DNA from 3 places in the Streptomyces sp. NPDC056361 genome. Region 2 is predicted to be linked to each of the others. Evidence: predicted binding sites of a transcription regulator. Region 2 holds the regulator's gene; each other region holds the start of a gene.

Region 1 (3,272 bases), on a different contig from region 2:
CGTGACGAGCTCGGCGGGGTGGTCGCGGCGCAGCCGGGAGGCGACCGCCAGTTCCCGGGCGGGGTCGTAGTCGCGCAGGGCGGTGAGGAGCGTCTGACCCTCGGGGCCGAGCAGGGGGGTGAAGGAGGCGAGGTCGGTCACCCGTCCCATTGTGGGCCCTGCGCCGCTGTGGGCCGGCCGGGGGACGGTGGGGCGGTACGGCGGTGTCGTGGCCCGGAATGACGCCTCCGCGCTGACAGGATGCGGCGCCATGCAGCTCGTACGACAAAAGGAAGAATCTATGGTGATCGGCGCGCCCCCTTCCCGCCGGACCCTCGGGGCCGCCCTCCTCGTCGCCGCCCTCGCCACCACCGCCACGGCCTGCTCAGGCGCCGCCGCACCGGACCGCGGCGCGCCGGCCCCCGCCGCCGGCCGGCAGGCCCAGGGCGGCCAAGGCGCCTCCGGAGCGCTCAACGCCTACCTCGACCGCGTCCGCAAGGAGCGCGCCGCCCGCGTGCTCGCCGCCAAGAAGTGGGGCCTCGCCCGCCCGCCGCTCGAAGCGCCCGCCCCGCCCGACGCCAAGCCGAAGATCACCACCCGCAAGGGCTTCGAGACCGACGGCGAGGGCCTCCCGCCCGTCTTCACCACCGTGCCGACCAAGCAGAAGATCGTCTTCCTCACCATCGACGACGGTGCCGAGAAGGACCCCGACCTGCTGCGGATGATGAACGACCTCCGCATCCCCTACAGCGCCTTCCTCAGCGACTACGTCGTCAAGGACGACTACGGCTACTTCGCCAGGATGCAGAAGTCGCAGAAGTCCGGGATCTCCCTGCACAACCACACCCTCAACCACCGCTACCTGCCCGGACTCTCGTACAAGCAGCAGGAGCGCGAGATCTGCGGCATGCAGGACGTCATCGAGAAGCGGTTCGGCAAACGGCCCCCGCTCTTCCGTCCGCCGTACGGCAACTACAACGAGGACACCCTGCGCGCCGCCAAGTCCTGCGGCGTCAAGGCGGTCCCGCTGTGGGCCTCCGAGGCCTTCCCCGACCACATGGAATGGCGCGAGTGGGACCGGGACCTGCACCCCGGCGACATCGTCCTCACCCATTTCCGGGGCAAGCAGGACTGGAAGGGCACCATGCCGGACATGATCCGCAGGGTGATGAACGTGATCACGGCGAAGGGGTACGCCGTCGCGAAGCTAGAGGACTACGTGTGAGAACCCGGGCACGGCGCCTGACCGCCGCTCTGGCCGTCACCGGCGCCCTCCTCGCCCTCCCCGCCTGCGCCTCCTCCGTCGACCCGATCGAACGGCTGGGCCGCAAGGCGGCGGAACGGGTGAGCCCCCGTCCGTCGCCGGCGCGCGAGGCGCGGGACGCGGCACGGGGCGGGGCGCGTGAGGAGGCACGGGGCGGGGTGCGTGAGGCGGCGCGGGGCGTGTCGGACGCGAAGGGCTGCGGGGCTCGTCCCGAATCCCGTCCCGAACTCCGTCCCGAATCCCGTCCCAAATCCCGTCCCGAACTCCGTACCGAACCCCGTTCCGAAGCCCGTCCCGTCACGCCACAGAGCGATGAATTGGCACTCCGCTTGACCGAGTGCTAATCGCGGTCATAGTCTCGGCTCTGGCACTCCCCACTGGAGAGTGCCAACACAGCGACGGGCAGGTCCGGCACCCGCGACGACGGATCGACCTGGTCGCCACCTCAGACAGTTAGCCCCGTGAGATCTCCGAAGGGGGAGGTCGGATCGTGACGACCACCAGCTCCAAGGTTGCCATCAAGCCGCTCGAGGACCGCATTGTGGTCCAGCCGCTCGACGCCGAGCAGACCACCGCCTCTGGCCTGGTCATTCCGGACACCGCCAAGGAGAAGCCCCAGGAGGGCGTCGTCCTGGCCGTGGGCCCGGGTCGCTTCGAGAACGGCGAGCGTCTGCCGCTCGACGTCAAGACCGGCGATGTCGTGCTGTACAGCAAGTACGGCGGCACCGAGGTGAAGTACAACGGCGAGGAGTACCTCGTCCTCTCGGCTCGCGACGTGCTCGCGATCGTCGAGAAGTAATTCACCGAAGTACCGAAGTACCGAAGTACCGAGCACTGAAGCAGATGCTCTGAGCTGCGCCCCGAGGCCCCTTCCAGGCGCCCCGGGGCGCAGTTCGTTCCACCCGAATCCGAGAGGGCTGAACCGCTCCCATGGCGAAGATCCTGAAGTTCGACGAGGACGCCCGTCGCGCCCTTGAGCGCGGCGTCAACAAGCTTGCCGACACGGTCAAGGTGACGATCGGCCCCAAGGGCCGCAACGTCGTCATCGACAAGAAGTTCGGCGCCCCCACCATCACCAACGACGGTGTCACGATCGCCCGCGAGGTCGAGATCGACGACCCGTACGAGAACCTCGGCGCCCAGCTGGTGAAGGAGGTGGCGACCAAGACCAACGACATCGCGGGTGACGGCACCACCACCGCCACCGTGCTCGCCCAGGCCCTGGTCCGCGAGGGTCTGCGCAACGTCGCCGCCGGCGCCTCCCCGGCCGCCCTGAAGAAGGGCATCGACGCCGCCGTCAAGGCCGTCTCCGACGAGCTGCTCGCCACCGCGCGCCCGATCGAGGACAAGTCCGACATCGCCGCCGTCGCCGCGCTCTCCGCGCAGGACCAGCAGGTCGGCGAGCTCATCGCCGAGGCCATGGACAAGGTCGGCAAGGACGGTGTCATCACCGTCGAGGAGTCCAACACCTTCGGCCTGGAGCTCGACTTCACCGAGGGCATGGCCTTCGACAAGGGCTACCTGTCCCCGTACATGGTGACCGACCAGGAGCGCATGGAGGCCGTCCTCGACGACCCGTACATCCTGATCAACCAGGGCAAGATCTCCTCGATCCAGGACCTGCTGCCCATCCTGGAGAAGGTCATCCAGGCCGGCGCCAGCAAGCCGCTGCTGATCATCGCCGAGGACGTCGAGGGCGAGGCCCTGTCGACCCTGGTCGTCAACAAGATCCGTGGCACCTTCAACGCCGTGGCCGTCAAGGCCCCCGGCTTCGGCGACCGCCGCAAGGCGATGCTCGGCGACATGGCCACCCTCACCGGTGCCACCGTCATCGCCGAGGAGGTCGGCCTCAAGCTCGACCAGGCCGGTCTGGACGTGCTGGGCACCGCCCGCCGCGTGACCATCACCAAGGACTCCACCACCATCGTCGACGGTGGCGGCAACTCCGAGGACGTCGCGGGCCGCGTCAACCAGATCAAGGCCGAGATCGAGTCCACGGACTCCGACTGGGACCGCGAGAAGCTCCAGG
Region 2 (3,272 bases):
GGCTTCCCAGACGTCGATGTAGGGGTGGCCGACGACGAGGACGTCGGGGGAGGTCACCTGGGCGGCGATCCTCGACTCCTTCGAACCCGGGACCAGGTGGTCGACGAGGACGCCGAGTCGGGCGTCGGGTGCGGGCGCGAAGTCCGCGACGATCGACGGGAGGTCGTCGACGCCTTCGAGGTACTCGACGACGACGCCCTCGATGCGCAGGTCGTCGCCCCAGACCCGTTCGACGAGTTCGGCGTCGTGGCGGCCCTCGACGTAGATGCGGCCGGCGCGGGCGACGCGGGCCCGGGCGCCCGGGACGGCCACCGAGCCGGAGGCGGTGCGGGTGGGGCGGGCCGGGGCGGCGGAGGGGCGGACCAGGGTCACGACGCGGCCTTCCAGGAGGAAGCCCCGAGGGTCGAGCGGGAACACCCGGTGCTTGCCGAAGCGGTCCTCCAGGGTCACCGTGCCCGCCTCGCAGCGGATGACCGCCCCGCAGAAGCCCGTGGTGACCTCCTCGACGACGAGGTCGCGGTCGGCCGGCACCTCGGGCACGGGCGCCGAGCGCTTCCAAGGGGGCGTCAGATCCGGGTTGTAGCTGCGCATTCGGGCGACGTTATGCGACGGAGAAGCGCCTCGCCAGTTCCTCCCGCTGGAGTCGTACGAACGCGGCGTCGACGACCGCGCCGTGCCCCGGCACGTACAGGGCGTCCTCGCCGCCGAGGCCCAGCAGCCGGTCGAGCGCGTCCGGCCAGCGGGACGGGACCGCGTCCGGGCCCGCCTGCGGCTCGCCCGACTCCTCGACCAGGTCGCCGCAGAACACCACCTCGCGGGCGCCGGGGACGCAGAGCGCCAGGTCGTGGCCGGAGTGGCCGGGGCCGACGTTCGCGAGGAGGACCTGCCGGCCGCCCAGGTCGAGGGTCCACTCGCCGGAGACGACGTGTCGCGGGGCCACCAGGACGTCCGCGGCCTCCGCGGCGGCCGCCGCGTCCAGGCCGTGCCGTACCGCGTCGGTGCGCAGCTCCTCCCGCTCCCGCGCCCGGCCGAGGAGCTCGTCGGAGCCGACCGCGCCGAAGACCTCGGCGCCCGCGAACGCCGCCGTGCCGAACACGTGGTCGAAGTGGGGGTGGCTGAGTGCGATGTGCGTCACCTTGCGTCCGGCTGTGAGTGCCGTCACCTGGGCCCGCAGCCCGGCGCCCTCGGCGAGGGAGGAGCCCGTGTCGTACAGGAGCACCCCCCGTTCCCCCAGTACCAGTCCGGCCGTGGCGTCCCAGCCGGGCAGTCGTCGCCGGCCCACTCCGTCCGCGAGTCGTTCCCATCCGTGCGCTTCCCAATCCACGTCCATGGGGCGACGCTAGCCGGTGGGGGCGCCGCCTCCTTGCCAGGAGCGATGCCCGCCGCCGTACACTGACCGGGGATCGCTGGCACTCGGACCGGGTGAGTGCCAAAAGCGGAGCAACCGGAACGACGTCGACAGCTGGAGGTGCGCACGATGCTCAGCGAACGCAGACTCGAGGTGCTGCGCGCCATCGTCCAGGACTACGTCGGGACGGAGGAGCCCGTCGGTTCCAAGGCGCTCACCGAGCGGCACAAGCTCGGCGTCTCGCCGGCCACGGTGCGCAACGACATGGCGGTCCTGGAGGACGAGGGCTACATCGCGCAGCCCCACACCAGCGCGGGCCGCATCCCGACCGACAAGGGCTACCGGCTCTTCGTCGACCGGCTGGCCGGCGTGAAGCCGCTGTCGACGCCCGAGCGGCGCGCCATCCACAACTTCCTCGACGGCGCGGTGGACCTCGACGACGTCGTCGGCCGCACGGTCCGGCTGCTCGCCCAGCTGACCCGTCAGGTCGCCGTCGTCCAGTACCCCTCGCTGACCCGTTCGACCGTCCGGCACGTGGAGCTGCTCTCGCTGGCCCCGGCCCGCCTGATGCTGGTGCTCATCACGGACACCGGACGGGTCGAGCAGCGCGTCATCGACTGCCCCGCTCCCTTCGGCGAGGCCTCGCTGGCCGACCTGCGGGCCCGGCTCAACAGCCGGGTCGTCGGCCGCCGGTTCGCCGACGTGCCGCAGCTGGTGCAGGACCTTCCCGAGTCCTTCGAGGAGCTCGAGGACCGCGCCACGGTGTCCACCGTGCTCGCGACCCTCCTCGAAACGCTCGTGGAGGAGCACGAGGAGCGGCTGATGATCGGCGGCACCGCCAATCTGACCCGCTTCGGACACGACTTCCCCCTGATGATCAGGCCCGTCCTGGAAGCCCTGGAGGAGCAGGTCGTGCTCCTCAAGCTGCTCGGCGAGGCCAAGGAATCGGGCATGACCGTACGCATCGGGCACGAGAACGCCCACGAGGGGCTGAGCTCCACGTCCGTCGTCTCGGTCGGCTACGGTTCGGGCGGCGAGGCAGTCGCCAAACTCGGCGTGGTCGGACCGACCCGCATGGACTACCCCGGAACGATGGGAGCGGTACGCGCAGTGGCACGTTACGTCGGACAGATCCTGGCGGAGTCGTAAGTGGCCACGGACTACTACGCCGTGCTCGGCGTGCGCCGCGACGCTTCCCAGGACGAGATCAAGAAGGCGTTCCGGAGGCTCGCGCGCGAGCTGCACCCGGACGTCAATCCCGATCCGAAGACGCAGGAGCGCTTCAAGGAGATCAACGCCGCCTACGAGGTCCTGTCGGACCCGCAGAAGAAGCAGGTCTACGACCTCGGCGGCGACCCGCTCTCGGCCTCCGGCGGCGGTGGCGCGGGCGGCGGCTTCGGCGCGGGTGGCTTCGGCAACTTCTCCGACATCATGGACGCCTTCTTCGGCACGGCCTCACAGCGCGGCCCGCGCTCGCGGACCCGCCGCGGCCAGGACGCCATGATCCGCCTGGAGATCGACCTCAACGAGGCGGCCTTCGGCACCACGAAGGACATCCAGGTCGACACGGCGGTCGTCTGCACGACCTGCTCGGGCGAGGGCGCCGCTCCCGGCACCTCCGCGCAGACCTGTGACATGTGCCGCGGCCGAGGCGAGGTCTCCCAGGTCACCCGGTCCTTCCTGGGCCAGGTCATGACCTCCCGCCCCTGCCCGCAGTGCCAGGGCTTCGGCACCGTCGTCCCGACGCCGTGCCCCGAGTGTGCGGGCGACGGCCGGGTCAGGTCCCGCCGCACCCTCACGGTCAAGATCCCGGCCGGCGTCGACAACGGCACCCGCATCCAGCTCGCGGGCGAGGGCGAGGTCGGCCCCGGCGGCGGCCCCGCCGGCGACCTGTACGTCGAGATCCACGAGACCCCGCACGAGA
Region 3 (3,272 bases), on a different contig from region 2:
GCAAGGTCGTCATGGCCGGTGTCTACGGCGGTGACCTGGTCGCCATCGAGGGCAACTACGACGACGTCAACCGCTTCTGCTCGGAGCTCATCGGCGACCCGCTCGGCGAGGGCTGGGGCTTCGTGAACGTCAACCTCCGCCCGTACTACGGCGAGGGCTCCAAGACGCTGGCGTACGAGATCTGCGAGCAGCTCGGCTGGGTCATCCCCGACCAGCTCGTCATCCCGATCGCCTCCGGCTCCCAGCTCACGAAGATCGACAAGGGTCTGCAGGAGCTCATCAAGCTGGGCCTCGTCGAGGACAAGCCGTACAAGATCTTCGGCGCCCAGGCCGAGGGCTGCTCCCCGGTCTCCGTCGCCTTCAAGGCCGGCCACGACGTCGTCCGCCCGCAGAAGCCGAACACGATCGCCAAGTCGCTCGCCATCGGCAACCCGGCCGACGGCCCGTACGTCCTCGACATCGCCCGCCGCACCGGCGGTGCCGTGGAGGACGTGAACGACGAGCAGGTCGTGGACGCGATCAAGCTGCTCGCGCAGACCGAGGGCATCTTCGCCGAGACCGCGGGCGGCGTGACCGTCGGCGTCACGAAGAAGCTCGTCGAGGCGGGTCTCATCGACCCCGAGCTGACCACCGTCGTCCTCAACACGGGCGACGGACTCAAGACCCTGGACGCGGTGGCCGACACCTCTCAGGCGACCGTCACCATCCGCCCGAGCCTGGACGCGTTCCGCGACGCCGGCCTGGCAGTCTGAGCCCGCCCGCTTTCCCGGTCCTCCGAAAGGTTACGAAGACATGGCCGTGAACGTCCGCATCCCCACCATCCTCCGCACCTACACGGGCGGTCAGTCCGAGGTCCAGGCCGAGGGCGCGACCCTCGCCGAGGTCATCGCCGACCTGGAGAAGAACCACAGCGGCATCGCCGCCCGCGTGCTGGACGACCAGGGCAAGCTGCGCCGCTTCGTCAACGTCTACGTGAACGACGACGACGTGCGCTTCGAGCAGGGCCTGGAGACGGCCACCCCGGCCGGCGCCGGCGTCTCGATCATCCCCGCGGTGGCCGGCGGCTGCTGAGCCGTTCCCTGCCCCGTCTTTCTTGAATTGCCCCTTCCGCGACTATAAGCGGAAGGGGCAATTCTGCATGGTTGAGCGGGGTAGAGTTGGGGAAGTCCCCTCCGCTGCGCATGCCGGACGCATATGAGAAAGCGTCCCCGCACGACAAGAAGCAGCCAAAGTGCCTGCGCGTTGTGTACGTTCTGCGCCTTTTGCCGGGCCCGACTTGCCCCGGCATCCAGGGGATTCTCCCCAATTCCCCTTTCCGTCGTGCCGAGAATTCCCGCTCGAATGACCTGTTGCAGAGGGCAGTTGGGCAGATACATTCAGCGGCGGTCGACGCGTTCCGGCGCAGGGTCTGACCCGGGTCCGCGAAGTGCGGTCCCGCGCAAGGGCCAGTAATAGGGGAGTTAGGCATGGCTCAGGGCACCGTCAAGTGGTTCAACGCGGAGAAGGGCTACGGCTTCATCGCGGTCGACGGTGGTGCGGATGTTTTCGTCCACTACAGCGCGATCCAGATGGATGGCTACCGCAGCCTCGAAGAGGGACAGCGAGTCGAGTTCGAGATCTCGCAGGGCCAGAAGGGTCCGCAGGCGGACATGGTCAAGCTCGCCGTCTGAGCGCGGCGCGATCGGCCACCGACGCAACGCCGTCGAGGGGTCCGCATCCCTGAGGGGATGCGGACCCCTCGTGCGTTCCCGCGCGCCCCCGTGCGCCCCTCCCGTCCCATCCCGATCGTCGAGAGTCGCTTGCACTCTCCTATGCCGAGTGCTAATCATTGGCGTTAGCACTCGGAAGGTGAGAGTGCTTACGAGGATCGGGCAGATGAGGCCCGCGGCCAGGTGGGGCAAGGAACCATCGGGTACGCAGGCCGTCCGTCGCGGGCATCGGCGCGGTCCTGGAGCGTTATCCACCCCATGTCCGGGAGGACCACTTCACATGGCCAAGATCATCGCGTTCGACGAGGAGGCCCGGCGCGGTCTCGAGCGCGGCATGAACCAGCTCGCTGACGCCGTCAAGGTCACCCTCGGCCCCAAGGGCCGCAACGTCGTCCTCGAGAAGAAGTGGGGCGCCCCCACGATCACCAACGATGGTGTCTCCATCGCCAAGGAGATCGAGCTCGAGGACCCGTACGAGAAGATCGGCGCCGAGCTGGTCAAGGAAGTCGCCAAGAAGACGGACGACGTCGCCGGCGACGGTACGACCACCGCCACCGTCCTCGCCCAGGCGCTCGTCCGCGAGGGTCTGCGCAACGTGGCCGCCGGTGCCAACCCGATGGCCCTCAAGCGCGGTATCGAGAAGGCCGTCGAGGCCGTCTCCGGCGCCCTGCTCGAGCAGGCGAAGGATGTCGAGACCAAGGAGCAGATCGCTTCCACGGCCTCCATCTCCGCCGCCGACACCCAGATCGGCGAGCTCATCGCCGAGGCGATGGACAAGGTCGGCAAGGAAGGCGTCATCACCGTCGAGGAGTCCCAGACCTTCGGTCTGGAGCTGGAGCTCACCGAGGGCATGCGCTTCGACAAGGGCTACATCTCGGCGTACTTCGCCACCGACATGGAGCGCATGGAGGCGTCGCTCGACGACCCCTACCTCCTGATCGTCAACTCCAAGATCTCCTCCGTGAAGGACCTGCTCCCGCTCCTGGAGAAGGTCATGCAGTCGGGCAAGCCGCTGCTGATCATCGCCGAGGACGTCGAGGGCGAGGCCCTGTCGACCCTGGTCGTCAACAAGATCCGCGGCACCTTCAAGTCCGTCGCGGTCAAGGCCCCGGGCTTCGGCGACCGTCGCAAGGCCATGCTGAACGACATCGCCATCCTCACCGGCGGCACGGTCATCTCCGAGGAGGTCGGCCTCAAGCTGGAGAACGCGGGCCTCGACCTGCTGGGCCGCGCCCGCAAGGTCGTCATCACCAAGGACGAGACCACCATCGTCGACGGTGCCGGTGACAGCGAGCAGGTCGCCGGTCGCGTGAACCAGATCCGCGCCGAGATCGAGAACTCCGACTCGGACTACGACCGCGAGAAGCTGCAGGAGCGCCTGGCGAAGCTCGCCGGCGGTGTTGCGGTCATCAAGGCCGGTGCCGCGACCGAGGTCGAGCTCAAGGAGCGCAAGCACCGCATCGAGGACGCCGTTCGCAACGCGAAGGCGGCCGTCGAGGAGGGCATCGTCGCCGGCGGTGGCGTCGCCCTGCTCCAGGCGTCGAACGTCTTCGAGAAGCTCGA

Evidence for each region. Region 2 encodes HrcA, which represses chaperone genes, less so after heat shock. Its sites were predicted from a motif close to TTNGCACTCNGNNNNNCNGAGTGCNAA; they were not measured.
Region 1: a site for HrcA is predicted at 1,561-1,587, ahead of groES (co-chaperone GroES). Genes of this name have one in related genera too.
Region 3: a site for HrcA is predicted at 1,799-1,825, ahead of groL (chaperonin GroEL). Genes of this name have one in related genera too.

What each region holds. Positions count from the first base shown of each region.
Region 1 is NZ_JBHJQI010000056.1:46,785-50,056, forward strand. It holds gene ACFCY7_RS19970 (methyltransferase domain-containing protein) at 1-150, opposite strand, end outside; gene ACFCY7_RS19975 (polysaccharide deacetylase family protein) at 281-1,204, shown strand; gene groES (co-chaperone GroES) at 1,734-2,042, shown strand; gene groL (chaperonin GroEL) at 2,174-3,272, shown strand, end outside.
Region 2 is NZ_JBHJQI010000104.1:26,053-29,324, forward strand. It holds gene ACFCY7_RS28135 (DUF3097 domain-containing protein) at 1-591, opposite strand, end outside; gene ACFCY7_RS28140 (MBL fold metallo-hydrolase) at 602-1,330, opposite strand; gene hrcA (heat-inducible transcriptional repressor HrcA) at 1,478-2,497, shown strand; gene dnaJ (molecular chaperone DnaJ) at 2,498-3,272, shown strand, end outside.
Region 3 is NZ_JBHJQI010000091.1:23,530-26,801, forward strand. It holds gene thrC (threonine synthase) at 1-752, shown strand, start outside; gene ACFCY7_RS26310 (MoaD/ThiS family protein) at 793-1,071, shown strand; gene ACFCY7_RS26315 (cold-shock protein) at 1,467-1,670, shown strand; gene groL (chaperonin GroEL) at 1,990-3,272, shown strand, end outside.